Regions from separate parts of the Pseudomonas sp. B424 genome, predicted to be linked through region 1. Evidence: predicted binding sites of a transcription regulator. Region 1 holds the regulator's gene; each other region holds the start of a gene.
What was found. The regulator sigma-54, encoded in region 1, starts transcription at its own class of promoters, with help from an activator protein. The targets are predictions, from matches to a motif close to ANTGGCATNNANNTTGCTNT.
Positions count from the first base shown of each region.

Region 1 (7,590 bases):
CCGGTTCAGGCTTATGCCGTCACCATTCAGTACCATGCGCCGCAAAATCGCATCGTGCTGATCGACAAGGCTAAAGTCATCAACGACGGCAACACCACCGAAGGCGAGAAAATCGTCTACGACACGGTGAAACAAGTCGCCAACGCCGGTCGCGCCAATGGTAGCCAGGTCACTGCACCTCGCCCGCGCATCGACATGGTGATCCAGCCCAAGAAGAAAACCGACCCGCAGAAGGCCCAGTAATGGCAACTCTGAAAGCCCAGCATCTGGCCAAAAGCTACAAGAGCCGTCAGGTAGTTCGTGATGTCAGCCTGTCGATCGACAGCGGGCAAATCGTGGGTTTGCTCGGCCCCAACGGCGCGGGCAAAACCACGTGCTTCTATATGATTGTGGGCCTGGTACATGCCGATCAGGGTCGCGTACTGATCGATGACCTGGATGTCAGCCACGAGCCGATGCACGGCCGTGCACGCGCCGGTATTGGCTACCTGCCCCAGGAAGCCTCGATCTTTCGCAAGCTGTCGGTCGCCGACAACATCATGGCGATCCTTGAAACGCGCAAGGAGCTCGACAAGGCAGGTCGGCGCAAAGAGCTGGAAAGCCTGTTGCAGGAGTTCCACATCAACCACATCCGCGACAACCTGGGCATGAGCCTGTCCGGTGGCGAACGTCGCCGGGTAGAAATCGCCCGCGCACTGGCCACCGCGCCCAAGTTCATCCTGCTCGATGAACCCTTTGCCGGCGTTGACCCGATCTCGGTCGGCGACATCAAGCAAATCATCTACCACCTCAAAGCCAAAGGCATTGGCGTACTGATCACCGATCACAACGTTCGTGAAACCCTCGATATCTGCGAAACCGCTTATATCGTTAACGACGGTCAATTGATCGCTGAAGGCGATGCTGAAACGATTCTGGCCAACAAGTTGGTGAGAGAAGTGTATCTGGGCCACGAGTTCCGCCTGTAAGGCCAGGCGCACCCCTGCACTGCCAAAGTGCCATTACCCGCACAAAGCCCGCATGCTTGTTTTACCCGGGCGCCCGATCGGGCGCCCTGAATTGATTTCGCAGCAAACAAACTAATTCAGAACACCCCTAGGCAAACGCACCGGTTTCAGGCATATAATTTGCTTATGTTTGGCGCGCACGCGCCCCTGTAGTGGATGGCGCCATGCGCGCCGGCGAATAAGGTGTTAAGCCCCTGCCATGAAACCATCGCTAGTCCTGAGAATGGGCCAGCAGCTGACAATGACACCTCAGCTGCAACAGGCCATCCGCCTGCTCCAATTGTCGACCCTCGACCTGCAACAGGAAATCCAGGAAGCCCTGGAGTCCAATCCGATGCTCGAACGCCAGGAAGAAGGCGACGACTTCGACAATGCAGACCCACTGGCCGACAACATCGAGCAAAAACCCAACGCCGACATTCAGGAACCCACTTACCAGGAATCAGCGCCGACTGTAGATAACCTGGACGAAGGCGACTGGAACGACCGCATCCCCAATGAGCTGCCTGTCGACACGGCCTGGGAAGACATCTACCAGACCAGCGCCAGCAGCCTGCCAAGCAACGACGATGACGAGTGGGACTTCACCACCCGCACCTCTGCCGGTGAAAGCCTGCAAAGCCACTTGTTGTGGCAACTGAACCTGGCGCCGATGTCCGACACCGACCGCCTGATCGGTGTGACCCTTATCGACTGCATCAACAACCAGGGCTACCTGGACGAAACCCTCGAAGAAATTCTCGAGGCGTTCGACCCGGAACTGGACATTGAGCTCGATGAAATCGAAGCCGTTTTGCACCGCATCCAGCAATTCGAACCGGCCGGTATTGGCGCACGCAACCTGGGCGAGTGCCTGCTCCTGCAACTGCGCCAGCTCCCGGCCAAGACGCCTTGGCTGAACGAAGCCAAACGCCTGGTCACGGACTACATCGACCTGCTGGGTGCGCGCGACTACAGCCAGCTGATGCGCCGCATGAAACTCAAGGAAGATGAGCTGCGCCAGGTCATTGAGCTGGTGCAAAGCCTCAATCCGCGCCCCGGCTCGCAAATCGAGTCCAGCGAAGCTGAATACGTCGTGCCTGACGTGATCGTACGCAAGGACAACGAGCGCTGGCTGGTAGAGCTTAACCAGGAGTCCGTACCACGCTTGCGGGTCAACCCGCAGTACGCAGGCTTCGTGCGCCGCGCCGACACAAGTGCCGATAACACCTTCATGCGCAACCAGCTGCAAGAAGCGCGCTGGTTCATCAAAAGCCTGCAAAGCCGCAACGAAACCCTGATGAAAGTGGCGACTCAGATCGTCGAGCATCAGCGCGGTTTTCTGGAGTATGGCGACGAAGCCATGAAGCCACTGGTGCTGCATGACATTGCAGAAGCGGTCGGCATGCATGAGTCCACCATTTCCCGGGTTACCACACAAAAGTTCATGCATACCCCGCGCGGCATTTATGAGCTCAAGTACTTTTTCTCCAGCCACGTCAGCACCTCCGAAGGCGGTGAATGCTCCTCCACCGCCATCCGTGCCATCATCAAAAAACTGGTTGCCGCTGAAAATCAGAAAAAGCCGTTGAGTGACAGCAAGATCGCTGGTTTACTGGAGGCACAAGGTATTCAGGTAGCCCGTCGCACCGTCGCCAAGTACCGCGAATCCCTAGGGATAGCGCCTTCGAGCGAACGCAAGCGTTTGATGTAAGCCACGGACCCCGGCGTTTCAGTGGCAGGCTGCTCGGCCTGCCGCTTTATGCAATGGCATCAAAGGAGAAACTGTATGCAAGTCAACATCAGTGGACACCAACTGGAAGTCACCGAACCGCTACGCGCTTACATCGGCGAAAAACTCGACCGACTGGAGCGTCATTTCGACAAGATTACCAACGTACAGGTAACGATGGCGGTCGAAAAACTGAAACAGAAAATCGAAGCCACCTTGCACATCCATGGAGGAGAAGTCGTTGCCAACGCCGAGCATGACGACATGTATGCCGCCATTGATCTGCTCACTGACAAGCTTGATCGCCAACTGAAAAAGCATAAGGAAAAGACCCAAAGCCTGCTCCAGGGCGCAACCGGTCGTTAATACTCCCTACCCATGATCCGACTTGAAAGTATCCTGACCCCCGGCCGCTCCCTTGTGAACGCGCCGGGCGGCAGTAAAAAGCGCGCACTCGAACACATTGCCAACCTGATCAGCCGCGAAGTGCCTGGTCTGGAAATGCAGGATGTTTTCGAGAGCCTTATTGCCCGTGAAAAACTGGGATCTACCGGTTTTGGTAACGGCATCGCCATACCCCATTGCCGCCTCAAGGGTTGCGAGTCGCCTGTCAGCGCCTTGCTGCACCTCGATGCCCCCATAGATTTCGACGCCATCGATGGCGCGCCGGTCGACCTGCTTTTCGTTTTGCTGGTGCCCGAAGCGGCAACCGATGCACACCTGGAACTGCTCCGGCAGATCGCCAGCATGCTCGATCGCAAGGACGTGCGCGAAAAACTGCGCAGTGCATCCAGCAACGAAGCGTTGTATCAGGTTGTTCTGGACGTACAGAACGGTCATTAATCATGCGCTTAGTCATTGTCAGCGGACGCTCCGGCTCCGGTAAAAGCACTGCCCTCGCCGTCCTTGAAGACAACGGTTTCTATTGCATCGACAACCTGCCAGCCGGCTTGCTGCCTGAGCTGGCGGAACGTGCACTGATCCACACGGAACTGGCACAGCCGCTGGTGGCCGTGTCGATTGACGCGAGAAACCTGCCGAGTCACTTGTCTCGTTTCCCGCAATTGCTTGAAGAAGTGCGCAACCGTCATATCCAGTGCGATGTCCTGTACCTGGATGCCGACGAAGAAACCTTGCTCAAGCGCTTCTCGGAAACCCGTCGGCGTCACCCGCTCAGCAGCGCCAGCCGTTCGCTGGCCGAGGCCATTCGTGACGAAACCCAGTTGCTCGGCCCGATCGCCGACCTGGCCGACCTGACCATCAACACCACCAATCTGAACCTGTATCAGCTGCGCGACACCATCAAGCTGCGCCTGCTAAACAAGCCGGAGCCCGGCACTGCCTTTCTGGTTGAGTCATTCGGTTTCAAGCGCGGGATGCCGGTGGATGCCGACCTTGTGTTTGACGTTCGTTGCCTGCCCAACCCCTATTGGAAACCCGAGCTTCGGGAACAGTCAGGGCTGGACCAGCCGGTGGCTGAGTATTTGGCCGCCCAGCCGGATGTTGAAGAGATGTTCCAGGACATCTCCAGCTACCTGCTTAAGTGGCTACCCCGCTTTGCCGCAAGCAATCGTGCCTATGTGACCATTGGCATTGGGTGCACGGGCGGGCATCACCGCTCCGTGTACCTGACCGAACGCCTGGGCAAGTGCCTGCAAGAAACTCTGAAGAACGTTCAGGTTCGCCACCGCGACCTTACTTGAAGGATCTACCCTGCGATGCCTGCACTGGAAATTGAAATCATCAACAAACTGGGCTTGCACGCCCGGGCATCGGCAAAGTTCGTCGGTATCGCGGGTCAGTATCCATGTCAGATAAGAGCAGGACGCACACCTGAATCAATGGTCGACGGCAAAAGCATCATGGCCATGATGATGCTTGCGGCAGGTAAAGGCACCATCATCCACCTGAAGACTGAAGGTGAGAAAGAACAGGAAGCACTGGATGCGCTGGCCAAGCTGATCAACAACTTCTTCGACGAAGGCGAGTAAGTCAGTGGCAGATTCAGTTTGTAGCCGCTGCTGCAGGCCGCGATAAGGTCCTCAGGACCATTATCAATAGCGCGCGACCGCTTCGCGATCGACCGCAGCCTTCGGCAGCGGCTACAGGTACGTCAGATTTACGGCAACCTACCCCAACGCCGTATCCATCACCATCATCAGGCAAAAACCGACGCACAACCCCAGACTCGCCAGTTTGTCGTGACCATTGCGGCGCGACTCGGGGATCACCTCCTGCGTCACCACCAGCAGCATCGCCCCTGCCGCCAAGGCCAACCCCAACGGCAACAATACTTCGGCAAGGTTCACCAGCCAGGCACACAGCACCGCAAATACCGGCTCGACCAGACCGGAAGCCGCTCCAATCAAGAAGGCCCTGACCCGCGACATCCCTGCCCCCGCCAGAACCAGCGCAATCACCAGCCCCTCCGGAACATCCTGCAACGCAATCCCCATCGCCAGACTATCCGCATCCGGCATACCGCCACCCGCCGACACGCCGACCGCCATGCCTTCGGGAATGTTGTGCGCCACAATCGCAATCACAAACAGCCAGATACGCGGCGCGATGACTGGCTCACCAGGACGACTGACGAATATTTCCGGCCCTCCCCCCGAAACCTTGCGATCCACCAGGTACAGACAGAATGCGCCCAACATGATGCCCGCGCTGACCAGGCCACTGGAGGCCCAGGGCGACAACCCCAAGCCTTGAGCCGCGGCAATACCCGGCACAATCAGCGAAAAGGCGGTGGCCGCCAGCATCACTCCGGCTCCAAAGCCCAGCAAGGTGTCGCTGACCGCCACCGGCATATTGCGGATGACCAGCACCGGCACCGCGCCCAAGGCCGTACCCAGCGCACAGAGTGCCCCACCCTGCAGTGCCCGCAACATTCTTGGCTCAAGATCCAGCCAGACCAACCCCTTGGACACAAGCAACGTCGTGCCCGCCAACAGCAATAGCGTGCCCAGGGCATAGCGAAACATCCTCACGCCGCCGACCGCCAATAGTTGGGTGCCCATAATCCGCCTGAATCCTTATCTGTGGGCTTAGGCCGTTGCCGCCTGGTAGCGACGTGCAACTTCTGGCCAATTGATAACGTTGTAAAACGCATTGATGTATTCCGGACGGCGATTCTGATAACGCAGGTAATAGGCGTGCTCCCACACGTCCAACCCCAGAATCGGTGTGTTGCCATTCATCAGCGGGCTGTCCTGGTTGCCACTGCTTTCGACCACCAGCGTTTTTTGCGGGGTCACGCTCAACCATGCCCAGCCACTGCCAAATCGGGTCAGGGCGGCCTTCGTGAAGTTCTCCTTGAAGGTCTCCAGCCCACCCAGCTGCTCATCAATGGCCTTGGCCAGCGCACCTTCCGGCTTGCCCCCGCCTGCCGGGCTCATGACTTCCCAAAACAGCGAGTGATTGGCATGCCCGCCGCCCTGATTGATTACCGCAGCACGCAGCTTTTCAGGCAATTGATGAACACTGGCCACCAGTTTTTCCACCGGCCATTGCGCCCATTCCGTGCCATCGACCGCCGCATTCAGGTTGTTGATGTAGGTCTGATGATGCTTTGTGTAATGGATCTCCATGGTCTGCGCATCAATATGCGGCTCAAGCGCGTCGTAGGCATAAGGCAGGGCTGGCAAGGTAAAAGTCATATCAATGTGCTCCTAAGTGATGGCCGCTAACTGTCGAGAACTCATGGCTGGTCTGAGCCACATTGCTTTTGAGCAAAAGATTGGAGCGCGGGTATTCGCCGTACTCACTGATGAAATTCAAAAGTTCAACATAGGTTTTGCTGCTCTGACGCAACGCTGCTTCACGCAGCGCCGATGACAGACGAGCGTTCTGCATGGTTTGCAATAACCGCTGATGGATCGCACAGAGGTATTCGACGCTTTCCTCCGGCTGATTGAGGCGCAAATGCAGATCCGCCAGGTTATGGTGCGAAATGACGCAAGCCGCTACTGCTTCGTCGGCATCACTCCAGCGCTCGAACAGCACTTGAGCCAGCGCAAGCGCCTGCAAGTAATGCTCTCGCGCATCGACCAGCTCGCCCTCGGCGAAACAGCGATTGGCTCTTTCGATCGTGCGTTTCCAGTGTTCCATGTGAGCCTCCAAAGCAATGTGGATGCGTTAAACGCCGCCGGCTGTCAGCTTCTCGGGGTCGAGCAAGACCTCGAGCTGGCTGCGCGGCAGATCGGTGTATTCGAGAGCAACGTCGATCACCGGGCGACCTTGTTGATAAGCGGTCTTGGCGATTTCGGCGGCTTTTTGATAACCGATAATCGTGTTCAGCGCCGTCACCAGAATCGGGTTACGCGACAACGCCTCCTTGAGCTTGGCTTCGTTGACCTTGAAACTGGCGATGGCCTTGTCCGCCAGCAGGCGGCTGGAATTGGCCAGCAGTTCAATGCTGCTCAGCAGGTTCTGGGCAATCACCGGCAGCATCACGTTCAGTTCAAAGTTGCCGGACTGCCCCGCCACGGTGATCACCGTGTCATTGCCGATGACCTGCGCCGCCACCATCGCCGTGGCTTCCGGGATCACCGGATTGACCTTGCCCGGCATGATCGAGGAGCCCGGCTGCAAGGCCTCAAGTTCGATCTCACCCAGACCGGCCAAAGGGCCGGAGTTCATCCAGCGCAGATCGTTGGCGATTTTCATCAACGACACGGCAGTGGCCTTGAGTTGCCCCGACACAGACACCGCGGTGTCCTGCGAACCAATCAACGCGAACAGATCCTTGCCCGGCGTGAACTTCACCTGCGTCAGCTCGCTGAGCTGCTGGCTGAACAATCCTGCGAACTGTGGATGTGCGTTAACCCCGGTGCCCACCGCCGTGCCACCCTGAGCCAGCGATTGCAG
Region 1 covers NZ_JBUZTL010000009.1:84,386-91,975, reverse strand. The annotation lists gene lptA (lipopolysaccharide transport periplasmic protein LptA) at 1-243, shown strand, start outside; gene lptB (LPS export ABC transporter ATP-binding protein) at 243-968, shown strand; gene ACZRMS_RS13145 (RNA polymerase factor sigma-54) at 1,207-2,700, shown strand; gene hpf (ribosome hibernation-promoting factor, HPF/YfiA family) at 2,776-3,084, shown strand; gene ptsN (PTS IIA-like nitrogen regulatory protein PtsN) at 3,097-3,561, shown strand; gene rapZ (RNase adapter RapZ) at 3,564-4,421, shown strand; gene ACZRMS_RS13125 (HPr family phosphocarrier protein) at 4,437-4,709, shown strand; gene ACZRMS_RS13120 (ZIP family metal transporter) at 4,848-5,741, opposite strand; gene ACZRMS_RS13115 (superoxide dismutase) at 5,769-6,380, opposite strand; gene ACZRMS_RS13110 (hypothetical protein) at 6,382-6,831, opposite strand; gene ACZRMS_RS13105 (class II fumarate hydratase) at 6,859-7,590, opposite strand, start outside.

Region 2 (7,590 bases), on a different contig from region 1:
GAAGACGCCGTGAATGCTCACCCGTCGATCCGCATTACCCTTGCTGACGGCACGTTCGCGCCGCTGGACATGGGCCGCCTGAACACCATCGTTACCGAGGCCTGCGAAGGTCTGGAAGAAGTTGACGGCGACCTGATCCAGCGCGAAACCCTGAAAAACCTCTACGACGGCGTAGCGCTGAGCGACGTCAACACCGCCCTGGTGATGACCGCCCGCACCCTGGTAGAGCGTGAGCCCAACTACTCGTTCGTGACCGCTCGCCTGCTGATGGACACCCTGCGTGCCGAAGGCCTGAGCTTCCTGAAAGTAGCTGACAGCGCCACCCACCACGAGATGGCTGACCTGTACGCCAAGGCTCTGCCTGCCTACATCGCCAAGGGTATCGAGTTCGACCTGCTGAACCCGGTTCTGGCCACCTTCGACCTGGAAAAACTGGGCAAGGCGATCAACCACGAGCGCGATCAGCAGTTCACCTACCTGGGCCTGCAAACCCTGTACGACCGTTACTTCATCCACCACGATGGCGTGCGTTTCGAATTGCCGCAGATCTTCTTCATGCGTGTGGCCATGGGCCTGGCGATCGAAGAGAAGCAAAAAGAAGACCGCGCCATCGAGTTCTACAACTTGCTGTCGTCCTTCGACTACATGTCGTCGACCCCTACCCTGTTCAACGCCGGTACCCAGCGTCCGCAGCTGTCCAGCTGCTACCTGACCACCGTGCCGGATGACCTGTCGGGCATCTACCATGCGATCCACGACAACGCCATGTTGTCCAAATTCGCTGGCGGCCTGGGCAACGACTGGACTCCGGTTCGTGCATTGGGTTCGTGGATCAAGGGCACCAACGGCAAATCCCAGGGTGTGGTTCCGTTCCTCAAGGTAGTGAACGACACCGCCGTAGCCGTTAACCAGGGTGGCAAGCGCAAAGGCGCTGTCTGTGCTTACCTGGAAACCTGGCACATGGACATCGAAGAGTTCATCGAGCTGCGCAAGAACACCGGTGATGACCGTCGTCGTACCCACGACATGAACACCGCCAACTGGATCCCTGACCTGTTCATGAAGCGCGTCTTCGATGATGGCCAGTGGACCCTGTTCTCGCCGTCCGAAGTGCCGGACCTGCACGACCTGACCGGCAAGGCCTTCGAAGAGCGTTACGAGTATTACGAAGCGCTGTCCCAGTACCCGGGCAAGATCAAGCTGTTCAAGACCATCCAGGCCAAAGACCTGTGGCGCAAAATGCTGTCCATGCTGTTTGAAACCGGCCACCCATGGCTGACCTTCAAAGACCCGTGCAACCTGCGCAGCCCGCAGCAGCACGTGGGCGTGGTTCACAGCTCGAACCTGTGCACCGAGATCACCCTGAACACCAACAAGGACGAGATCGCCGTTTGCAACCTGGGCTCGATCAACCTGCCGAACCACATCGTCAACGGCAAGCTGGACACCGACAAGCTCAAGCGCACCATCGACGTAGCCGTTCGCATGCTCGATAACGTTATCGACATCAACTACTACTCGGTGCCGCAAGCACGCAACTCGAACTTCAAGCACCGTCCGGTCGGCCTGGGGATCATGGGCTTCCAGGACGCTCTGTACCTGCAGCACATTCCTTACGCCTCCCAGGCTGCCGTCGAGTTTGCCGACAAGTCGATGGAAGCGGTCAGCTACTACGCGATCCAGGCTTCTTGCGACCTGGCTGACGAACGTGGCGCTTACGAGACGTTCCCGGGTTCGCTGTGGTCCAAAGGCATTCTGCCGCTGGATTCGCAACAGATCCTGATCGAGCAGCGCGGCCAGAAGTACATCGACGTTGACCTGAACGAATCCCTGGACTGGGCACCGGTTCGTGCCCGTGTACAGAAAGGCATTCGTAACTCCAACATCATGGCCATCGCACCGACCGCGACCATCGCCAACATCACCGGCGTATCGCAGTCGATCGAACCGACTTACCAGAACCTGTACGTGAAATCGAACCTCTCGGGCGAATTCACCGTGATCAACCCGTACCTGGTTCGCGACCTCAAGGCCCGCGACCTTTGGGATTCGGTCATGATCAACGACCTGAAGTACTACGACGGTTCCGTGCAGCAGATCGAACGCATCCCGCAAGAGCTCAAAGAGCTGTACGCCACTGCGTTCGAAGTCGACACCAAGTGGATCGTTGACGCCGCCAGCCGCCGTCAGAAGTGGATCGACCAGGCTCAGTCGCTGAACCTGTACATCGCTGGCGCTTCGGGCAAAAAGCTGGACGTGACCTACCGCATGGCCTGGTACCGTGGTCTGAAAACCACTTACTACCTCCGTGCCCTGGCCGCGACCAGCACCGAGAAGTCCACCGTCAACACTGGCAAGCTGAACGCCGTTTCCAACGGCAACAACAGTGAAGACGTCGTCGCAGCCCCTGCCGGTCCAGCACCGGTACCAAAGGCCTGCGCGATTGACGAGCCGGATTGCGAAGCTTGCCAATAAGCTGAGCTGGCAGGCGGGTCAAACCGCCTGACTGAAAAACCCCCGTTAAACCCTGGCAACAGTTGGGTTTGGCGGGGGTTTTTGCATTGTGGGGGGCCGCACACCAAAACTGCGCCATAAAAAAAACCTCAGCGAGGTTTTTTTTACTGCGACACGCAATCCAGCATCAGGTCATCTGAATAATGGTCTGCATGATGGTGCTTTGGGTCGAGATGGTTTTGGCATTGGCCTGGTAGTTGCTCTGCGCCTTGATCAGGTCCACCAGTTCGCTGGTCAGGTTGACGTTGGAGTCTTCCAGCGAATTGGACTGGATGGCGCCCAGGCTGCCGATTTTCGGCGCGTCGTAGCCGGCCATGCCCGAGGAGTACGTTTCTTTCCAGGCCGTGCCGCCCACCGGCTGCAAACCTTGCTCGTTGGTGAAGCTGGCCAGGGAGATCTGGCCAATGGCACGACTTTGGTTGTTGCTGAAGTTGGCGAACATCACGCCCGAACCGTCGATGGTCAGGTTGTTGATCTGGCCGGTGGCGTAGCCGTCCTGGGTCGGCGGGTTACGCGAGGAGTCGGTGTTGTACTGAGTGGTTTTGGCCATGTTGATGACGATGCCACCGTCTTTGGCCTCGGCACCGTTGCCGTCCCACTTGCCGTTGATCATGGCACCCGGTTTCCAGCCACTGACCACCAGCGTGTTTTCAAGCTGGTCCTTGACCGGGTTGAGCTGCGTGACCTTGGTCAGCGCACCGGCCGAATCGAACTCCATGGTCGAGGCTACTGGAGGCGTGGAGCCCTGACCCGTCGGCAAAGTGCCATCTGGGTTACGGCCGTCGATCAGGGTGTAAGAGCTCCAGGTATTGGCACCGGTCTTCACCATGTACTGATCCATCGGGTGCGCATTGCCCTGGCTATCGTAGACGGTGGTGGAGAATTTTTTGTTGTAGCTGGTGGCTACGGTGGGATCGAACGGGACTTTGGTCTGATCGATCGCATCGCTGCTGGAGTTCAGGTTGATCTCCGACGTTACCGAGCCTGTGGGCTTGGGCGCCAGGTTCGAGGTGTCGATGCGCAGGTCGGTCAACACGCCGTTGACGATATCGCCGTTCGCATCCACGCCATAGCCCTGCAAGCGTGCAGTGCCATCGGAGCTGGTCACATAGCCGTCTTTATCGGACTTGAACGTACCGGCACGGGTGTAGCTCAGGGAGCCGTTGTCGCTCAGCACGAAGAAGCCGCTGCCCTGAATCCCCATGTCCAGCAGGTTGCCGGTGTTGTTGACTGAGCCTTGACCAAAGTTCTGCGAGACCGCTGCCAGGTTGACGCCGCTGCCGATGGTCTTGCTGCCGATGCCCAGCTTGCTCGCCGAATAAATATCCGCAAACTCTGCGCGCGAGGCTTTAAAGCCTGTGGTCGCGGCGTTGGCGATGTTGTTGCCGGTCACGTCGAGCTGTTTGTTCGCCGCATAGAGGCCGCTAAGGCCGATATTGAATGACATGTTTCTCTCCTTGAGGCGTATGAGTGGGCTTAGAGGCCAATGGTCTGGACTTTGGACATACCAATGCTGCCCAGGCCTGCGAGGTTGAGCATGATCTCGCCACCGGTCTTGCTCAGCGTCACGCTGTTAACCGTGGCGGGCAGATAGGTGGTGAGCGCCGTGGTGCCGGTATCGTTTTTGCTCGACGCGGTGAAGGTGTACGAGCCCTTGTCCAGCAGCACGCCGTCGTCGTCCTTGCCGTCCCAGGTAAAGTCCGCGTTACCGGCTTTCTGGCTGCCCATCTCGAGGGTGCGGACCACTTCACCGTCCGCATCGGTGATGGTGATGACGGGCTTGGAGTCGGCGTCCTTTACCACCACGGTGCCGTTGAATGGCTTGCCGCTGGCGGGGTCCACATAGGCTTCATTGGTTTGCACGATCACCGAACGACCCACCAGCGACGACGCCTGCAACGCCTGCGAGGACTGAAGGCCACCCGACAGTGAGTTGACCGTATCGTTGAGGGTGGTGATGCCTTCCAGGCTGCTGAACTGCGCCAGCTGGGCGACGAACGCGGTGTTGTCTTGCGGGTCCAGCGGGTTCTGGTTTTTCAGCTGGGTGACCAGCAGTTGCAGGAATGCATCCTTGCCCAGCGCCGAGCTGCCGGTCACGCCTTTGGTTGCCGCACCCACGCTGTTGTCGGTGGTCCTGACCTGGGCGGAGTTGGCAAGCACCTGGTTAAGGGTCATGCCGCTGGTGGTATCGGTCACACTCATTTGTGTCGCCCCTTATCACTGACCGAGGGTCAGAACCTTCTGCATCATGGTTTTGGCGGTATTCATCAGCTCGGCGTTGGTCTGGAACGAACGACTGGCGGAAATCATATCGGCCATTTCTTCGACCACGTTGACGTTGGGGTAGTACACATAACCCTTGGCGTCGGCAGAAGGATGGTTTGGCTCGTAACGGGCCTGGAGTTCGCTTTGGTCTTCGACCACACCCAGCACTTGCACGCCTTGACCGGCGCCGTCCTGGTCCTGGAACAGCGAGTCGCCGGTGCTGCTTTGCGCACCCTGAAACATGGTGGCAAACACCGGGTGACGGGCGCGGTAGGTCTGATCGATGCTCGACGACACGGTGTCGGCGTTGGCGATGTTGCTGGCGACGGTGTTCAGGCGCGTGGTCTGGGCACTCATGCCACTACCGGCAATATTGAAAACACTGGCTAGAGACATGGGTTACTCCCCGCGCAGGGCCGACATCAGCCCTTTGAATTTGCTGTTGAGCAGGGTGAAGCTGGCCTGGAAGTTGACCGCATTCTCTGCATAGTTTGACTGCTCGATCTGAGCGTCCACGGTGTTCTGGTCGATCGACGGCTGCATCGGCGTACGGTACAACAGCGACTCGTCGCCGCTGCTCAGGCCCTGGGCTTCGATATGGCGGGTGTTGGTCTTGTTCAGCGCAAACGTGCCGCTCTGATTCTTGTCGTTCTGCGCAGCGAGCACAGAGGCGAAATCCAGGTCCCGAGCCTTGTAGTTCGGGGTATCGGCGTTGGCGATGTTGTTGGCCAGTACTTCAGCGCGCTGGGCGCGAAAGCCCAGTGCCTGCTCATGGATACCAAGCGCTTTATCGAAGCTGATGCTCATGTCGAAAAACCTTTGTGGGCTGACCTGAGGATGTGATTCAGGTTCTACATGACATGAACAGAGCAAACCCCGTGCCAGTTGGCACAGAGCCGTATTTCAAGGCTTTGGGAGGGGCGAGGGAGGCGGCAATGCCAGAAAAGCGGCAACGGTTGACCGCTGACTGCCGCTTTTCTGCCGCTTTGGAGGGGGGGGGGTACAGGTTTGTGTGGGCGGCAGATCTAACGCCGTGGCGTATCGAATGGATATGTACGCTGTAAAGGCAGTTATTTAACAGCTGCAACAACAGAACCACCGCGTACATATCCGGCATCCGCGTTTAACTGAAATATTGGTTTCGCCCTTACGGCGAGTCCCTTTTGGAAGGACCCAAAAGGAACCAAAAAGTCCTTGCCCTGCCATACGGCCGAGGTCGCCCAGGCTCCCCCAGAACAGCACCTGCGTTCAGCCTCCTGTGAGGGGCGTTCGTGTCGCTTGATTAATCCCGTGGCTACAGCAAAAACAAAGGTTAAGGCTTGAAACTGCACAACCCCTTGTGGGAGCGGGCTTGCTCGCGATGGCATCGGCGCGATTCAACTCAAATACCGCGCCGCTTGCATCGCGAGCAAGCCCGCTCCCACAGAGGAGATGTGCGAGTCTCGCAGACCTCGCCGCCAAACAGGCCGGCCGGTCGGCCGCCTCGGCGGGCATTGCTTTTGATCTACCGGCCCCTTCGGGAGGCCGAGTGGAGGTTCTGCGCAGTGGGTCTCCCGGCATGGATGCCGGGAGAGCCGTGTTGGGCCATGGATGGCCCGTCACGGCGTGCCCACGGAGCGTACCTGCGCGAGGGACACCTGAGCGCAGCGAAGGCCGTACGCCGGGGCAAGCCTTTTTGGGTACTTTTTCGGCGTTTGGAAAAAGTGCCTCGCCGTAAGGGCGAAACCCGTAGAAAGCCGTGGCGCATCGAATGGATATGTACGCTGTGTCAGTAACTGCGATACCGGGTACATATCCAGCATTCGCGTTTAACTAAAATACAGGTTTCGCCCTTACGGCAAGGGGCGTTCGTGTCGTTTTCGAGATTGGGTAGCAGCAGGCTTTGCTGGCGCTACGCGCCACATTGCAACCTTCGGCAGCGGCTACAAAAAGGGAGCCATCCAGGGCTCCCGTTTTGCTTACTTGGCCTGGTAAATAATCCCCGGGCTGCACTGGACCATCTGATAGTGATCCGGCAATCCGTTGAGCGCCTCGGAGGCACCCAGGAACAAATACCCGCCCGGCTTCAAGGTGCTGTGAATACGCAGCAGGATGTCTTTCTTCGCCTCTGCCGAGAAGTAGATCAGCACGTTGCGGCAGAACACGATGTCGAACTTGCCGAAGCCTGCATAGCTGTCCAGCAGGTTGAAGGGGCGGAACTCGACACGACTTTTGATCGGTGCCTTGATCACCCAGCGCCCCGGCCCCTTGGGGTCGAAATAGCGCTGCAAACGCTCCGGCGACAGGCCCCGGCCAATCGCCAGGTTGTCGTATTCGCCGGTTCTGCAGGTGTTGAGCATCAAGCTGGACAGGTCAGTGGCAAAAATCTGCACGCCCGCCTTCAACTGCCCCAGGTTACTGCGCTCAAACTCATCAATCGCCATCGACAGCGAGTAGGGTTCCTGCCCCGAAGAACAGGCTGCCGACCAGATACGCAGGCGCTGACCCGGACTGGCCTTGATCTGCTCGGGCAGCACCTTGTTCTTCAACACTTCAAAGGGGTAGGTATCGCGAAACCACAGGGTTTCGTTGGTGGTCATGGCATCGACCACCTGCTCGCGCAGCCCGCTGCGCGGCTGGCTATGGATACGTTGGATCAACTCGCCCAATGACTTGATACCTTGCTGTTCCATCAGCTTGTTGAGCCGGCTGGAGACGAGGTACTGCTTGTTTTCACCCAGCAAAATGCCACAGGCTTTTTCCAGGAAAACCCGGAACTGTTCAAAATCCAAATTAGCCGTCGACAAATGTCCTGCCTCTTAAATCGTTTTG
Region 2 covers NZ_JBUZTL010000012.1:26,287-33,876, forward strand. The annotation lists gene ACZRMS_RS15260 (ribonucleoside-diphosphate reductase subunit alpha) at 1-2,475, shown strand, start outside; gene flgE (flagellar hook protein FlgE) at 2,642-3,961, opposite strand; gene flgD (flagellar hook assembly protein FlgD) at 3,991-4,716, opposite strand; gene flgC (flagellar basal body rod protein FlgC) at 4,732-5,175, opposite strand; gene flgB (flagellar basal body rod protein FlgB) at 5,179-5,586, opposite strand; gene cheR (protein-glutamate O-methyltransferase CheR) at 6,738-7,565, opposite strand; gene ACZRMS_RS15290 (chemotaxis protein CheV) at 7,578-7,590, opposite strand, start outside.
Region 2: flgB (flagellar basal body rod protein FlgB) is a predicted target of sigma-54. The motif match lies at 5,646-5,665, and genes of this name have one in related genera.

Region 3 (7,590 bases), on a different contig from region 1:
GGAAACCTTCCAGTTCGTGGGCTGAGATCTTGCCCATGGCCATCAACCGGAAGTTGTCGGCAATAAACGCCATCAGGTTTTTTTCCTGAAGAATCAGCGGGTACTTGCTGAACAGATCGCTCTGTTCCGGCTCTTCGATGTGAGCATCGAGCGCCTTCAGGCCGCCGGCCTCCACGGTTTCGAGCAGTTCATAGAGCAGCATCAGCAGCTCGCGCTGGAACTCTTCGCCACGTCGGCGAAACGAGAAGATCCCCTTGGCCTGGTACCACATTTCCAGCAGCACTTCCTTGGGGTTGCCGATAATCAGGCTGCCCAGCGCGGCCCCGACCACAATCAACAGCTCGGAGGGCTGCCACAGTACCGACAAGGTGCCACCGGCGATGGCAAAACCACCCAGCACACAGCCAATGATGATTAATGCACCTAAAATTTTCTGCACGTTCAATTACTCTTGGTTAAAAAATGACGAGCCTTATCAATAGCCTGCTTGCTCAACTGGCAAACCCGGGCATCGCTGATTTCGAGCACCAGGCCGATTTCCTTGAGACTCAACTCATGTTGGTAGTAAAGCGTCAGCACCAGACGCTCACGCTCGTTGAGGCAGTCCAGGGCCTGAATTAGCAGGCGCTCACTGAGCACCCGCTCTTCAATGCTTGCCCCTGACTGTTGAAAATCGCGATGGCCATCGAGCAGCAGCACATCCAGGCTTTCGATGGCTTCTGCCGCTTCCGCCTGGAGATAAGCCTGGTACTGGGTGTCGTTCAGGCCTGTGGCCTTGAGCACCTCTTCGTCCCTGGGCTGGCGCCCCAGCTGACGGGTCAGGCTGCGCAGGGCATCGCGAACCTTGTGCGCCTGCTGACGCACCAGCCGGGGACGCCAGTCCATGCGGCGCAACTCATCAAGAATCGCCCCGCGAATACGCAATGCTGCAAAACGTCCAAAACACTCATCCGGGGTGCCATAGCGGCGCAACCCCTGTAACAGACCCATCAGGCCAATCTGCTCCATGTCTTCACGGTCCAGCGCATGACTGGCCTGCAAAGACAGCTGATTGACAATGCGCTTGACCAGCGGCAAGTACTGCAGCATCCAGTGTTGCTCCACACCCGGTGCCAGCATTTGCGGGCAGTGGTCAGCGCTGCCCGGGCCGTAATCGGCCAAACGATCGTTGTTCATAGTGCGATTACTGCGCCAGGAGCTTGCTGACAAGCACACTGGTGAACGGCACCTCCATGCCCTTGCTCGCGAAGTCCTGTTTCAACTGTGCTTCTATCCGGCTCTGGACATCGGCAACGGCCAACAGCCGCAGCTCGCTGAACTTGAGCCGGGACAGTGAAGCGATTACCGAACTGCGCACCAACGGCTCAATATTCTTGAAGGTGCTGCCTGATACCTTGGCGTCGGCCTGCAAGGCCAGGTCGAGCACAACGTAGCGCTCGCGCTTTTCTCCCGGCAGGTTCATCACAATTTTTTCAACCGGATAAAACGTAAAGTCGGATATTTGTTTAGGCCCGTCCGCAAGCGCGGAACTGGAGGCAAGCGCCGGAGACAGATGCAAATAGCCCAACACCACCGCGCCAACGGTAATGGCCGTGTTAAGCCCCACTACTAATAAAATGACACGCGACATCAACATGAAAAATTTCAATCCACTTGTAGATCAGTTTCAGGGGCGACTCACAGCAGGCTGTTTGTCGGGTTAAACAGTCACCAGTACGCCGCTGTCTTGCCGTTTGGGCGAAACAGCGCTGCCCTCGGCTTCAGCCATGGCATCGGCGATGCTCGGTTCACGCGCAGACCGGCCCTGCTCCCGTTGCGAATGCCCCTGGGAATCGCTGGAAACCTGAACCTGCACTTGCAAGGTGTTCTGCTCCACCAGTTCCTGGCGCAAGCGTTCACTGGTGGTCGCGATCAAACGCGCCACATCGGTTTGGGCCGCCGAAATGTGCACACTCAGGCGCCCGTTTTCGTGGCTGATAAAAATCTCCAGGCTCCCCAGCTCGGGTGGGTCGAGGCGGATCGTGGCCTGCTGAAAGCGTTGCTGGACCTGTACCTCGACGGTCTCGCGCAAAGCATGCAGCATCTGCTCTCCCCAACGGGCCTGCGGCGCCGCCAGCTTGAGCCCGCGCTCAAGCACCGGTTCAGCCGTCGTGCTGCTGCCCGGCAACGAGGTTGTCGGGGCAGACACTTCAGTGCTCGACAGGGGTTCGACCGAGCCTGCCACCACAGCTGTTGCTGTTGCTGTTGCCGTAGCTGTAGCCGCAACCCAAGGGTTCTCACCCGTGCTGACCGCTGGTGCAGCGGGAACCGGCAGCCTTGGGCCGACGCCCGTCCCCGGATGCTCGAACTCTGCGTCAGGGCCGGACTGGACCGGCAAAGGGGCTTCAAACACTCTGCGTGATTCAAGGACAGGAGCCGGGTCCCGGGGCTCAGGTGCCATGCGAGCCAGCAAACGTTCGCCAGGCACGCCGGAAGGCGTTTTGCCGGCGTCATCCCGGGCCTGTAACCGTATGGCTTGCTGACTCAACATCATGCTGAGCCACTGTTGCGGGTCCACGGATTCCAGCGCCGGATCAAGCACCGGTTCGGCGACCTCCAGTTCCCGGGCCTGCTGCGGCTCGGCACTGGCCAACGCATCAGCTTCTGGCACAGGCACAGGCAATTGCGGTTCAAGTTCGGGCTGTTGAACATAGAGCACCCGGGACAGCTCGTCCGCCGGCAAGCTGCTGTCCAGGGGCAGGCTGTTCTGTTCCAGGGCCGCGCCGAAGCCGCCAGGCATAGAAATGGAAATGCCCATGCCTAACCCTCCACCTGCACGCTGTCTGTCAGGGAATAGGCGAGGCGCCCTTCCTGATGTTCGGTATGACTACCCAGCAGGTCACTCAAGCGCTTGCATTCGCGCGAGCAGGCTTGCAATGCCTGCCCATGCAAGGCCTGGAGTGGTGCCAGTTCAGCCAGGGTGCGGGGGGTAAACTCACCGCTCTCGCCCAAGCGTTGCAAGCCCTCACGGATCAGCAGGTCAATCTTGTGGATCCGCGCCCAGTCCTCTTGGGCCAAGGCCTGGGCGAGCGATTGCCGCAAGTGCGCCAGGCGGCGCAAATCAGCTGCGTGTGGCATGCACACCTTCCCAGCCTTCACGCACTTGCCCAAGCAGGTGCACGACTTCGTCGATACTGGTTACCGACAGCGACACACTGACCTCCACCAGACGGTGCAGGCAATAATCGTAAAGCCGTGACAGGTCGTGCACGAGTTCGCCGCCCTGCTCGTAATCAAGGGTGCTGTTGAGTGCGTTGAGAATGTTCATGCACTTTTCCAGCGACTTTCCCTTGAGTTCGTAATGCCGGGCTTCGATGTGCCCGCGTGCTCGACTCAACTCGTCGAGCAGGCCATCAAACAGCACCAGCACCAGTTCGTAGGGCGAGGCCGAACACACTCGAACTTCAAGGTCGACTGCACGGTACCCGTCATAGCTTTCATTCATTATCTATTTCCAAACATGCCTAAGGTTTGTTCCATTGACGCCATGATCTGCGCCATCTGCGTGTACTGTTTGACGTAGCGCTGGTAATGGTTCTGGTACTTGCTTTCCAGTTCCTCATACTTGACGTCGATCTTCTGCAGCATGCTGTTGAGGTTGTCCTTGCGGGCCTTCATCGAGCCGGTGCTGCCGCTGGTGTATGTCGCGAGTTTCTTGTCCAGGGTGTCGATCAGGTTGTCCCGTCCCGAAAACAGCTTTTCAAAGGCATCGGGGTGGGCGTCGAGCATTTTCTCGAACGCTTTGTTATCCACTTTGAGCTTGCCTTTGGAGTCCGCCAGGATCCCGAACTCCATCAGCGTGATGCCGTCAAACGGGGTACGCAGCACCGAGTTGATCATCGCTTCCACAGCACGAATGCCCGAGTCTCCTGCCAGCACACCGCGCCCTTCTGTTTCACCACCCGCCGAGGTCAGGCTGTCAAAGGTGCCCAGCAATGCGTTGATCGCGCTAATGAACTCATTGAGCTTGTCATTGGTCGCTTTCTGGTCGCGATTGATGTTCACCACCAGTGGCTCATCACCGGCCTGATGCACCTTGTTGAACGTCATGCTGACGCCATCGATCATGTCCTTGAAGGTATTGGAGCTTTGCTGAAGCTTCATGCCGCTGGTAGCGTCAGCCCCCAGATAGACAATCGCGTCCTTGGCCTCGGACAGTACTTGCGGGTTGATCAGGCTGGTTTCCAGCGCGCTGCCCGTGGCATCGGTACGCAATTGGATCGCGTTCTGCTCGCCGGTTTTTTCGGCGGTCAACACCATCGTCACTTCACCGCCGCTGCGTACCAGAGTGGCTTTCACGCCCTTGTTATCGGGGTGGCCATTGATCGCAGAAGCCAGCTCCTCCTGGGATAAGCTGCCATCGCCATTGCTGTCGCCAGCACTCAGGTCAACCGCAAATTCCACACCATCCTGTTTGATGTAGAGGCTGCCCGAGTCCGCGGCATTACTGCCCAGCCCACTGAGGGCGACCTGATGCCGGCTCGCCAATTGCTCGACAAAAAACTGGTAGCTGCCTTCCTTCGCGCTGGGGCCCAGGGTTGCGCTGGCCATGCCTTCCTTGCTGAACGTGGCGGCGTTGATCAGCATGCTTTTATCAGTGCCTTTGAGCCCCTTCACTGCCGTACCCAATGCCTTGAGTGCAGTGTCCAGTTGCGTCACGGCGGCCAACTGCGCCTTGTACTTCTTTTCATTGCGCTCGGCCTGCATCAACTCCCGCTGCACTTCATACTTGGCGAGATGTTTTGCCTGGGTCTGGATGTAGTCTGTATCGATTGCCATGTGTGATCGCTCCTCTTCAGGTAGATAGCAAAACCAATGCCAACTTTTAATTCATTGTTTTATAAGGATTTTTTTATTTATTCGAGAAGTACGGCTTCCGCTTTGAGCACGGCGTATACCCGCGGGTGGAAAAACTGCTTCCGCCCCCCTGACCCGCAGCAAAGCCCCGGGGCCTGAGTGTCAAAGGCGACCGGAACGGGGGGGTTGATTAACCCCGATGGAAAACTCGGACTTGGGGGATGGATCACTGCGGTAAAGGCACCGCCCGGGACATAACGTGCGGGTTGCCACCCGGTCGGGCGGCTAAAGCGAAGGGGAATAAACCTGTGCCGTGTCTTGCCGGGCCAGTTGCTGGAAGATCTCGCTGTGCATCGCCAGCAGCTTGCCGTTGCGCTCATTCAGGTCGCGGCAGCGCTCGACACTGGCAATCAGGGTTTTCCAGGCCTGGTCCAGGTGCCCACGGCGCACGGGCTCGTACAGGCCGATCAGGCTTTCCATCGCGCGGGTATCAGCCCCCAGGCGAAATACCTCCAGCACTCGGCTGCGGCGTCGCGCACGCGCACTGGCGGCATCCATCAGCGCGGCAATATGGCCGTTGGCCTCAGCAATGGTGACGGTTTCGCGGGCCATTAGCGCCACTTGCAGACGCCCCATCCACTCGTACAACCGGGCAAAGCCTGTCAGGTCGTCGTGCACATCCTGCTCGACAACCTTCAGCAACTGGTCACGCTGACTCACCGCTCACCACGGTGATAGTTGAGCATGGCGCTGGCCAGCGAGGCGCTGTCGCTGGTGAGCGAGCCTGCAGCCAGTGCCGCCTTGAGGGTGGCGACCTTGTCCAGGTCCACTTGTGGCAATTGCCCCAGTGCCGAGTGAATTTGCTCCAGCCCTGGCTTGACCGCTGCGGGGGCGCTGACTGGCGTCACGGGACCGCTGCCGGTGCGCTCACTGCTGCCTGAAACCGGGCGCTCGGCAGAAGGGGTAAAACTGATGACAGGCTGTCGTGTGATTTCCATGATGCGCTCCAGAACTGGGTGATACTGAGCAAAGGCGACCCTTTGCCGGGGCGACTTAAGTCCAGTCGCCAACAATTTAAATAAATACTTCCTGAGCCTTGTTCCGCCACCAGGTCTGGCTGGCCAGCCCGTCCTGGATTTTCTGTTCCTGCCGCGCCAGGGTCGCTTGCCAAATGCGCATTTTCTCGTCGATCACCTGAGCCAGAACCTTCTCCTGGCGCACCACGTGCTGCAGTTCGTCCTGGATACGGCTGAGGGTCTGCTCGGCCAGTTTCAGCTCGCGAACCTGCAAGTTGGTCATCGCATGCAGCGTGGCCTTGTACTGCTGCTGGTTGTGGCGTTGCAAGGGCGTGGTGGTGGCACTGGTGAAGCCGCACAACCGTTTGAGGGCGGCAATGTTATTACGATAACGCTCACACAGATTCTGCTGGTAGCTGACCCGGCCCATGATCTGACGCATCTGGATATGGCGTAACTGCGCCAGCCGGTTGAGTACATTGATCCGGTTTTTCATCGCTCTGGTCCCTGGTTAACAACCGTCATTTGACGATGCTCTGCAGGGTGTCGATGCTCAGGCCCAGCTCGGCGCTGGCCCCCACATCCTGGCGCAGGAAGCGCTCGATATTGGGCGCCAGCTTGACCGCGCGATCCGTGCCCGGGTCCATCCCCGGCGTGTAGCCACCCAGCGGGATCAGGTCCTTGATGCCGTCATAAACGCTGCTGTATTCCTTGAAGGAACGCGCCGCATTCAGGTGCTTGCGGTCCGCCACCTGGCTCATGCAGCGGCTCACTGACGCCGCCACATCGATGGCCGGGTAATGACCGATGTCGGCCAGTTTGCGCGACAGCACGATATGCCCGTCCAGAATCGCCCGGGCACAGTCAACGATCGGGTCCTGCTGATCGTCGCCTTCGGCCAGTACTGTGTAGATCGCACTCAGGCTACCTTCGGCACTCTCACCATTACCGGCGCTTTCAACCAGCTCCGGCAGCATGCCGAAAACCGAAGGCGGATAGCCTTTGGTTGCCGGAGGCTCGCCCAGCGCCAGGGCTATTTCACGCTGCGCCATGGCATAGCGTGTCAGGGAGTCAACCAGCAGCAACACATCATTGCCCTGGTCGCGAAAGTAGGCCGCAATGCTGTGGCACAGCTCTGCGGCCTTGAGCCGCATCAGCGGCGATTCATTGGCCGGCGCCACCACCACCACGGCCTTGCGCAGACCTTCGGGGCCCAGCGAGTGCTGGATGAATTCCTGCACCTCCCTGCCCCGCTCGCCGATCAAGCCGACCACGACCACATCGGCCTTGGTCTGGCGGGTGATCATGCCCAGCAGCACGCTTTTACCCACACCGCTGCCCGCAAACAGGCCGACGCGCTGGCCCTTGCCCAGGGTCAGCAGGGCATTGATTGCCCGCACGCCTACGTCCAGGGGCTCGCTCACCGGCTGGCGCTTGAGCGGGTTGACCTTGGGCAGCTCGACATCCAGCTCGTCGCGCCCGGTCAGCTTGCCCAAATCGTCCATCGGCTCGCCCAGGCCATTAAGCACACGGCCCAGCCAGGAGTCATCAATGTGCAGCGCCGCTTCTTCCCTGGCCGCAAATACCCGCGACCCTGCACTCAAGCCCACTGGCTTCTTGAACGGCATCAAATAGGTGATATCGCGGTTAAAACCCACCACCTGCGCATCGAGCATTTCACCGTCGGACTGCTCGACGTAGCAGCGCTGCCCGGTCACCCGCTGGCAGCCCAGACTTT
Region 3 covers NZ_JBUZTL010000020.1:72,747-80,336, reverse strand. The annotation lists gene motA (flagellar motor stator protein MotA) at 1-439, opposite strand, end outside; gene ACZRMS_RS20085 (FliA/WhiG family RNA polymerase sigma factor) at 442-1,176, opposite strand; gene ACZRMS_RS20080 (flagellar basal body-associated FliL family protein) at 1,184-1,636, opposite strand; gene ACZRMS_RS20075 (flagellar hook-length control protein FliK) at 1,700-2,797, opposite strand; gene ACZRMS_RS20070 (hypothetical protein) at 2,800-3,117, opposite strand; gene fliS (flagellar export chaperone FliS) at 3,101-3,484, opposite strand; gene fliD (flagellar filament capping protein FliD) at 3,484-4,818, opposite strand; gene flgN (flagellar export chaperone FlgN) at 5,122-5,556, opposite strand; gene flgM (flagellar biosynthesis anti-sigma factor FlgM) at 5,553-5,834, opposite strand; gene ACZRMS_RS20045 (flagellar FliJ family protein) at 5,911-6,348, opposite strand; gene fliI (flagellar protein export ATPase FliI) at 6,374-7,590, opposite strand, start outside.
Region 3: fliD (flagellar filament capping protein FliD) is a predicted target of sigma-54. The motif match lies at 4,843-4,862, and genes of this name have one in related genera.

Region 4 (7,590 bases), on a different contig from region 1:
AAAGTGCATTATTTGCGGCCTTCAGCGGTTTTTGCGACGTCGTCAGTGCGTGCAGCCATGATGAAATCGTTACGGTGCAGGCCTTTGATCGAATGGCTCCACCAGGTCACGGTGACCGAGCCCCACTCGGTCAGCAGGCCCGGGTGATGGCCTTCGGCTTCGGCGATTTGCCCCACGGCATTGGTGAACGCCAGTGCGAATTTGAAGTTCTTGAACAGAAAGACCTTTTCCAGCTGCATGACGCCGTCGCGAACTTCGATGTTCCAGTCTGGAATCTGTTTGATCAGCATCGGCAGTTCTTCGTCGCTGACCTGTGGAGCATCGGCGCGGCAGGCTTCGCAGTGGGCTTGGTTCAGTGCGTTCATGGTGGATTCCTGAATTCAGTTTTTATTGATGTGTAAAAAGACGTGTTAAGCCGCTTTCGGTTTGGGGGCGAACTTTGGCGCGTGCAGGCCCATGGTCATGCCTTTTGCCACCATGCCCATGATGTCTTCGTGGGCAAGGTCGAACAGTCGCTTCAAGTCCGGCAGGACAAAATACAGCGGCTGCAAAATATCGATACGGTATGGCGTGCGCATGGCTTCCAGCGGATCGAAGACCTGATGTTCCGGCTCTGAGGACAGGCTGTAAACCGTTTCTTTGGGCGACGAAAGAATCCCGCCGCCATAGATGCGTTTGCCTTCTGGCGTATCCACCAGGCCGAACTCGATGGTCATCCAGTACAGGCGGGCCAGGTACACCCGTTGCTCCTTGCTCGCTTGCAGCCCCAGCTTGCCGTAGGTATGGGTGAACTCGGCAAACCACGGGTTGGTCAGCAGCGGGCAGTGGCCGAAAATCTCGTGGAAAATATCCGGCTCTTGCAGGTAATCCAGCTCTTCGGGGGTACGAATAAAGGTCGCCACCGGGAATTGCTTGTTGGCGAGCAATTCAAAGAAGGTCTGGAAGGGGATCAGTGCGGGAACGCGGGCAACTTGCCAGCCAGTGGTGGCACCCAGTACCTGATTGATTTCACTCAGTTGCGGGATGCGGTCGTGGGGCAGGCCCAGTTTTTCGATGCCTTGCATGTACTCTGGGCAGGCGCGGCCTTCCAGCAGTTTCAGCTGACGGGTAATCAGTGTGTTCCACACGGCGTGTTCGCCAGGTGTGTAGTCGATAAAGCCACTGGCATCCGGCTCACGGGCGACGTATTTCGTTTGCTTCATGATGCTCTCCGCAAGGAAATCGTTTTTATTATTCGGTGTTGTTGCGATGCCTTAGTGATACCCCAAGTGATTGCTGCATGCAGCTAGCCTTAAGCCAGTAATGCTGGGATGATGCGCATTATTCGTAAAGTATTCGTTACGCATCGAGCGTTGGGCTGTCATTCTTGAGTACGCGACAGCAAAACTGTCACAAAATCGTGACGATGAAATGCTCTCCGGGGCAAAAACAACTCCCTTGTGGGAGCGGGCTTGCTCGCGATGCAGGCTGCGCGATTTGTCTGGCACACCGCGGCGATACAATCGCGAGCAAGCCCGCTCCCACATTAGATTTCTATTTTCAGTTATTCCCGAGCCCTGCCCATGCGTATCAAAGTCCACTGCCAAAACCGGATTGGTATCCTTCGCGACATTCTCAATCTGCTGGTTGCCTATGGCATCAACGTGAAACGGGGGGAGGTCGGGGGTGACCAGGGCAACGCGATTTACCTGTACTGCCCGAATTTGATCAACCTGCAATTCCAGGCCTTGCGCCCGAAATTTGAAACCATCGCCGGGGTATTTGGGGTCAAACGCGTAGGCTTGATGCCCAGCGAACGCCGGCATATGGAGCTCAATGCCTTGCTCGGGGCGCTGGAGTTTCCGGTGCTGTCCATCGACATGGGGGGCTGCATCGTTGCCGCCAACCGTGCAGCGGCGCAGTTGCTCGGGGTGCGGGTCGATGAAGTCCCGGGCATTTCCCTGTCGCGTTATGCCGAAGACTTCGACCTGCCCGAGCTGGTGCGGGCCAACAAGTCGCGGATCAACGGCTTGCGGGTCAAGATCAAGGGGCTGGTGTACCTGGCCGATATCGCGCCGCTGCAACTGGAACACGATGAAAGCGAGGCCATGGCCGGCGCTGTCCTGACCCTGCACCGTGCCGACCGTGTGGGCGAGCAGATCTACAACGTGCGCAAGCAGGAGTTGCGCGGTTTTGACAGCATCTTCCAAAGCTCCCGGGTCATGGCCGCCGTAGTGCGTGAGGCCCGGCGCATGGCACCACTGGACGCGCCGCTATTAATAGAAGGCGAAACCGGTACCGGCAAAGAACTGTTGGCCCGCGCCTGTCACCTGGCCAGCCCTCGTGGCCAGTCGCCGCTGATGGCACTCAACTGCGCAGGGCTGCCCGAGTCGATGGCCGAAACCGAGCTGTTCGGGTACGGCCCCGGGGCGTTTGAAGGTGCACGGGCCGAAGGCAAGCTCGGCCTGCTGGAGCTGACGGCGGGCGGTACGTTGTTTCTCGATGGCGTAGGCGAAATGAGCCCGCGTTTGCAGGTCAAGCTACTGCGCTTTTTGCAGGATGGTTGCTTTCGGCGGGTGGGCAGCGATGAAGAGGTGTACCTCGACGTGCGGGTAATGTGCGCCACCCAGGTCGACCTGTCCGAGTTGTGCGCCCGGGGTGAGTTCCGTCAGGACCTTTACCATCGGCTCAACGTGTTGTCGCTGCATATCCCGCCGCTGCGCGATTGCCTGGACGGGCTGGAGCCTTTGGTCGAGCACTTCCTGGATCAGGCCAGCCGCCAAATCGGTTGCCCGCTGCCCCGCCTGGCGCCTGCCGCGATGGACCGGCTGAGCCACTACCACTGGCCGGGCAACGTGCGCCAACTGGAGAACGTGCTGTTTCAGGCGGTGTCGCTCTGTGATGGCGGGGTGGTCAAGGCCGAGCATATCCGCCTGCCGGACTACGGCGTGCGCCAGCCTCTGGGGGAGTTTTCGCTGGAAGGCGGGCTGGAGCAGATTGTCGGGCGTTTCGAGAAGGCGGTGCTGGAGCAACTGTATTCCGAGCACCCGAGCAGCCGGTTGCTGGGCAAGCGTCTGGGGGTTTCCCACACCACCATCGCCAACAAATTGCGTGAGCACGACATTCTCAAGACGAAGCAGTAGAACCGTGGGAGCGAGCCTGCTCGCGAACGGCCTTCGCGAGCAGGCTCGCTCCCACAGGTTTTGCGTTGTCTGGCAGACCATGCCTTGCCGCTACCGGCAGAACCCCGCCGTATTGACGTCTTTTCCCTTTCTCGCCTCATCCCCCAATCTCCCTCCAGCCCGGTCAAACCGGCCTTTCCCACCGTCAAAATAAAGTTGGTGCGCAAATTGCTTTAGTCACCGCAGTACAGCGGTGGGCGGCAAGCGTCCGTCAGACAGAGGAAAGACTGTGGACAAGTACCTTTATGTGGCAATGACCGGCGCCAGTCAGAACGCACTGGCGCAAAAGGCCCATGCCAACAATTTGGCGAACATCTCGACCAACGGTTTTCAGCGTGACCTGGAACAGGCCCGCTCGATGCCGGTGTTTGGCGACAGCTTTCCGGCGCGCGCCTTTGCCCTGACCGAACGCCCGGCGACCGATTTCACTCCCGGTGCCATGGTTGAAACCGGGCGCGATCTGGATGTGGCCGTGTCCGGCGATGGCTGGCTGGCCGTGCAGGCGCCCGACGGCAGCGAAGCCTATGTGCGTACCGCGAGCATGAACGTGGATGCCCTGGGCATTCTGCGAGCTGGCAACGGCATGCCGATCATGGGCAATGGCGGGCCGATTGCGGTGCCGCCCCAGCAGCAAATCGAAGTCGGCCAGGACGGCACCATCAGCATCCGTGCCCAGGGCGAAGGCCCGCGGGTGATGGCGCAAGTGGACCGCATCAAGCTGGTCCAGCCGGACCTGAAAACCATGAGCAAGGGCCTGGACGGCCTGATCCACACCAACGATGGTCAGCCGGCACAGGCCGATGCCAACGTGCAGGTGGTCTCGGGGTTTCTGGAGGCGAGCAACGTCAATGCCGTCGATGAGATGACCTCGGTGCTGGCCCTGTCCAAGCAGTTCGAGCTGCACATCAAAATGATGAACACCGCCAAAGAAGACGACCAGGCCATGACTCGGGTCTTGTCCATCAGCTAATTACTTGAACGTAGCGCCGAAAAACCGGCGCGCGAGGAGAGCACCATGCTTCCGGCACTTTGGGTTGCAAAAACAGGTCTGGCTGCACAAGACACCAACCTGACGACCATTTCCAACAACCTGGCCAACGTGTCGACCACCGGTTTCAAACGTGATCGCGCCGAGTTTCAGGACTTGCTCTACCAGATCAAACGCCAGCCAGGCGCCCAGTCGACCCAGGACAGCGAGCTGCCGTCAGGCCTGCAAGTGGGGACCGGGGTGCGCATCGTCGGCACGCAAAAGAACTTCGCCGCCGGTAGCCTGCAAACCACCGACCAGCCGTTGGACATGGCCATCAATGGCCGTGGTTTCTTCCAGATCATGCAGCCCGACGGGACCACGGCCTACAGCCGCGACGGTACCTTCCACCTGGACTCCAACGGCCAGATCGTCACCGCCAACGGCTTTGCCCTGGAACCGGCGATTGTGGTGCCCGCCGATGCCCAGACCTTCACCGTGGGCCAGGACGGCACCGTGTCGGTGACGATTTCCGGCAACCCGGCAGCCCAGGTGATCGGCAACGTGCAGACCGCCGACTTCATCAACCCGGCGGGCTTGCAGTCCCAGGGCGGCAACCTGTTCCTTGAGACCGCGTCCAGCGGCGCGCCGCAAATCGGTACCCCCGGCCTGAACGGCTTTGGTCTGACCATGCAAAGCATGCTCGAGACGTCGAACGTCAGCACTGTGGAAGAAATGGTCAACATGATCACCACCCAGCGCGCCTACGAGATGAACTCCAAAGTGATCTCCACCGCTGACCAAATGTTGTCGTTCGTAACGCAAAATCTGTAATCGCGTAGGAGAGCTCATGAAACGCTTGTTTTCTGTTCTGGCCCTGGGCGGCATTGCATTCCTGGCGGGCTGTGTCAGCCCGCCACCGCGCCAGAACGATCCGTACTACGCCCCTGTCCTGCCGCGCACGCCGCTGCCGGCAGCGGCCAACAACGGCTCGATTTACCAGGCCGGCTTTGAGCAGAACCTGTACAGCGACCGCAAGGCGTTCCGCATTGGCGACATCATTACCATTACCCTGAACGAGAAGACCCAGGCGAGCAAAAACGCCAACTCGGCCATCGGTAAAAACAGCAACACCAGCATCGGCCTGACCTCGTTGTTCGGCAGCGGCCTGACCACCAACAACCCGCTGGGCAGTGGTGACCTGAGCCTCAATGCCGGTTACAGCGGCAACCGTGCCACCAAGGGCGACAGCAAGGCGGGGCAGGGCAACAGCCTCACCGGCTCGATCACCGTGACCGTGGCCGACGTGCTGCCCAACGGCATCATCGCCGTGCGCGGCGAGAAGTGGATGACCCTCAACACCGGCGACGAACTGGTACGCATTGCCGGCCTGGTGCGCGCGGACGACATCTCCACCGACAACACCGTGTCCTCGACCCGTGTGGCCGATGCGCGCATCACCTACTCCGGGACGGGCTCCTTTGCCGATGCCAGTCAGCCGGGCTGGTTTGACCGCTTCTTCCTTAGCCCGCTGTTTCCTTTTTAGTGATGGCCCACATGCCCAACCTCAAGCATTTGCTGGCAGCCGTGTTGCTGTTGTCGGCCTCCCTGGGCGCCCACGCCGAGCGGCTGAAAGACATCGCCAGCATTTCTGGCGTGCGTTCCAACCAATTGATCGGGTATGGCCTGGTGGTCGGGCTTAACGGCACGGGCGACCAGACCACGCAAACCCCGTTCACCCTGCAAACCTTCAACAACATGCTGTCGCAGTTCGGCATCAAGGTGCCGCCGGGTTCGGGCAATGTGCAGCTCAAGAACGTCGCGGCGGTGTCCATCAGTGCCGACTTGCCGGCGTTTGCCAAGCCGGGGCAGGTGGTGGACATTACCGTGTCCTCCATCGGCAACTCCAAAAGCCTGCGTGGCGGTACGCTGTTGCTCACACCCCTCAAGGGCATAGACGGCAATGTGTACGCCATCGCCCAGGGCAACCTGCTGGTGGGCGGGTTCGACGCCGAAGGCCGTGACGGTTCCAAAATCACCGTCAACGTACCGTCGGCCGGGCGTATCCCTGGCGGCGCGTCGGTTGAGCGTTCAGTGCCCAGCGGTTTCAACCAGGGCAACAGCCTGACCCTGAACCTCAATCGTTCGGACTTCACCACCGCCAAGCGCGTGGTGGACAAGATCAACGACTACCTGGGCCCGGGCGTTGCACAGGCCATTGATGGCGGCTCGATCCGCGTCACCGCGCCGCTGGACCCGAGCCAGCGGGTCGACTACCTGTCGATCCTGGAAAACCTCGAGGTCGACCCCGGGCAGGCGGTGGCCAAGGTCATCATCAACTCGCGCACCGGCACCATCGTGATCGGCCAGAACGTCAAGGTATCGCCTGCGGCCGTGACCCACGGCAGCCTGACCGTGACCATCACCGAAGACCCGATCGTCAGCCAGCCGGGCCCGCTGTCCAACGGCCAGACCGCCGTGGTACCGCGCTCGCAGATCAATGCCCAGCAAGAAGCCAAGCCGATGTTCAAGTTCGGCCCGGGCACCACGCTGGACGAAATCGTGCGTGCGGTGAATCAGGTGGGGGCTGCGCCCAGCGACTTGATGGCGATTCTCGAAGCCCTGAAACAGGCCGGCGCGCTGCAAGCCGACTTGATCGTGATCTGAGGCCGACGTCATGGATATGCGTAAGAGCGGTGTGGTCAGTGGCAGCGATTCCGGGGCGTTCACCGACCTTAATCGGCTGAACAACCTGAAGGTTGGCGACCGTGAAAGCGAAGGCAACATGCGCAAGGTTGCGCAGGAATTCGAGTCGCTGTTCCTCAACGAAATGCTCAAGTCCATGCGTTCGGCCAACGAAGTACTGGGCAAGGACAACCCGCTCAACACCCCGGCGGCCAAGCAGTATCAGGAAATGTACGACCAGCAGCTGTCGGTGACCCTGTCCCGGCAGGGCGGCGGCATCGGCCTGGCGGACGTGTTGATGCGTCAGATGTCGAAAAACAAATCCGCAGTGCCGGGGGAGGCTGCGGCCACCACCGCGCTGACTGCCGAAGCCAAAGCCCCGGCGGCCGCCACCCCGGTCGACAGCCCCTTTGTCCGCTCCAGTGGCCAGCGTCAGTTGTGGGCCTCGCGGGTCGCCATCGCGCCGAGCGCGGCAGAGGGCGGGCACAAAAATGACATGGCCATGCTCAACCAGCGGCGTCTGGCGTTGCCGACCAAGCTGACCGACCGCTTGCTGGCCGGGATTGTTCCGTCAGCCGACCCGGCGCGCTCAACCCTCAACATCGGTGCAGTGCCGGGGCGTACGTCGCCGGGGTTGGATGCGGTGCTCAAGGGCGGTCGCCAGCCGATGCTCAGCGCGTCGGGTGCGCAAGGGCGGATGCAGATTTATGGCCGGGCCGTGGCGCAACCACCGCTGGCACCGGCCAAGCAAGCCTTCGAATCGCCGGATGCCTTCGT
Region 4 covers NZ_JBUZTL010000004.1:271,766-279,355, reverse strand. The annotation lists gene ACZRMS_RS08070 (amino acid aminotransferase) at 1-9, opposite strand, end outside; gene ACZRMS_RS08065 (4a-hydroxytetrahydrobiopterin dehydratase) at 9-365, opposite strand; gene phhA (phenylalanine 4-monooxygenase) at 411-1,202, opposite strand; gene ACZRMS_RS08055 (sigma-54-dependent transcriptional regulator) at 1,563-3,122, shown strand; gene ACZRMS_RS08050 (flagellar basal body rod protein FlgF) at 3,391-4,131, shown strand; gene flgG (flagellar basal-body rod protein FlgG) at 4,177-4,962, shown strand; gene flgH (flagellar basal body L-ring protein FlgH) at 4,979-5,674, shown strand; gene ACZRMS_RS08035 (flagellar basal body P-ring protein FlgI) at 5,686-6,795, shown strand; gene flgJ (flagellar assembly peptidoglycan hydrolase FlgJ) at 6,806-7,590, shown strand, end outside.
Region 4: ACZRMS_RS08050 (flagellar basal body rod protein FlgF) is a predicted target of sigma-54. The motif match lies at 3,317-3,336, and genes of this name have one in related genera.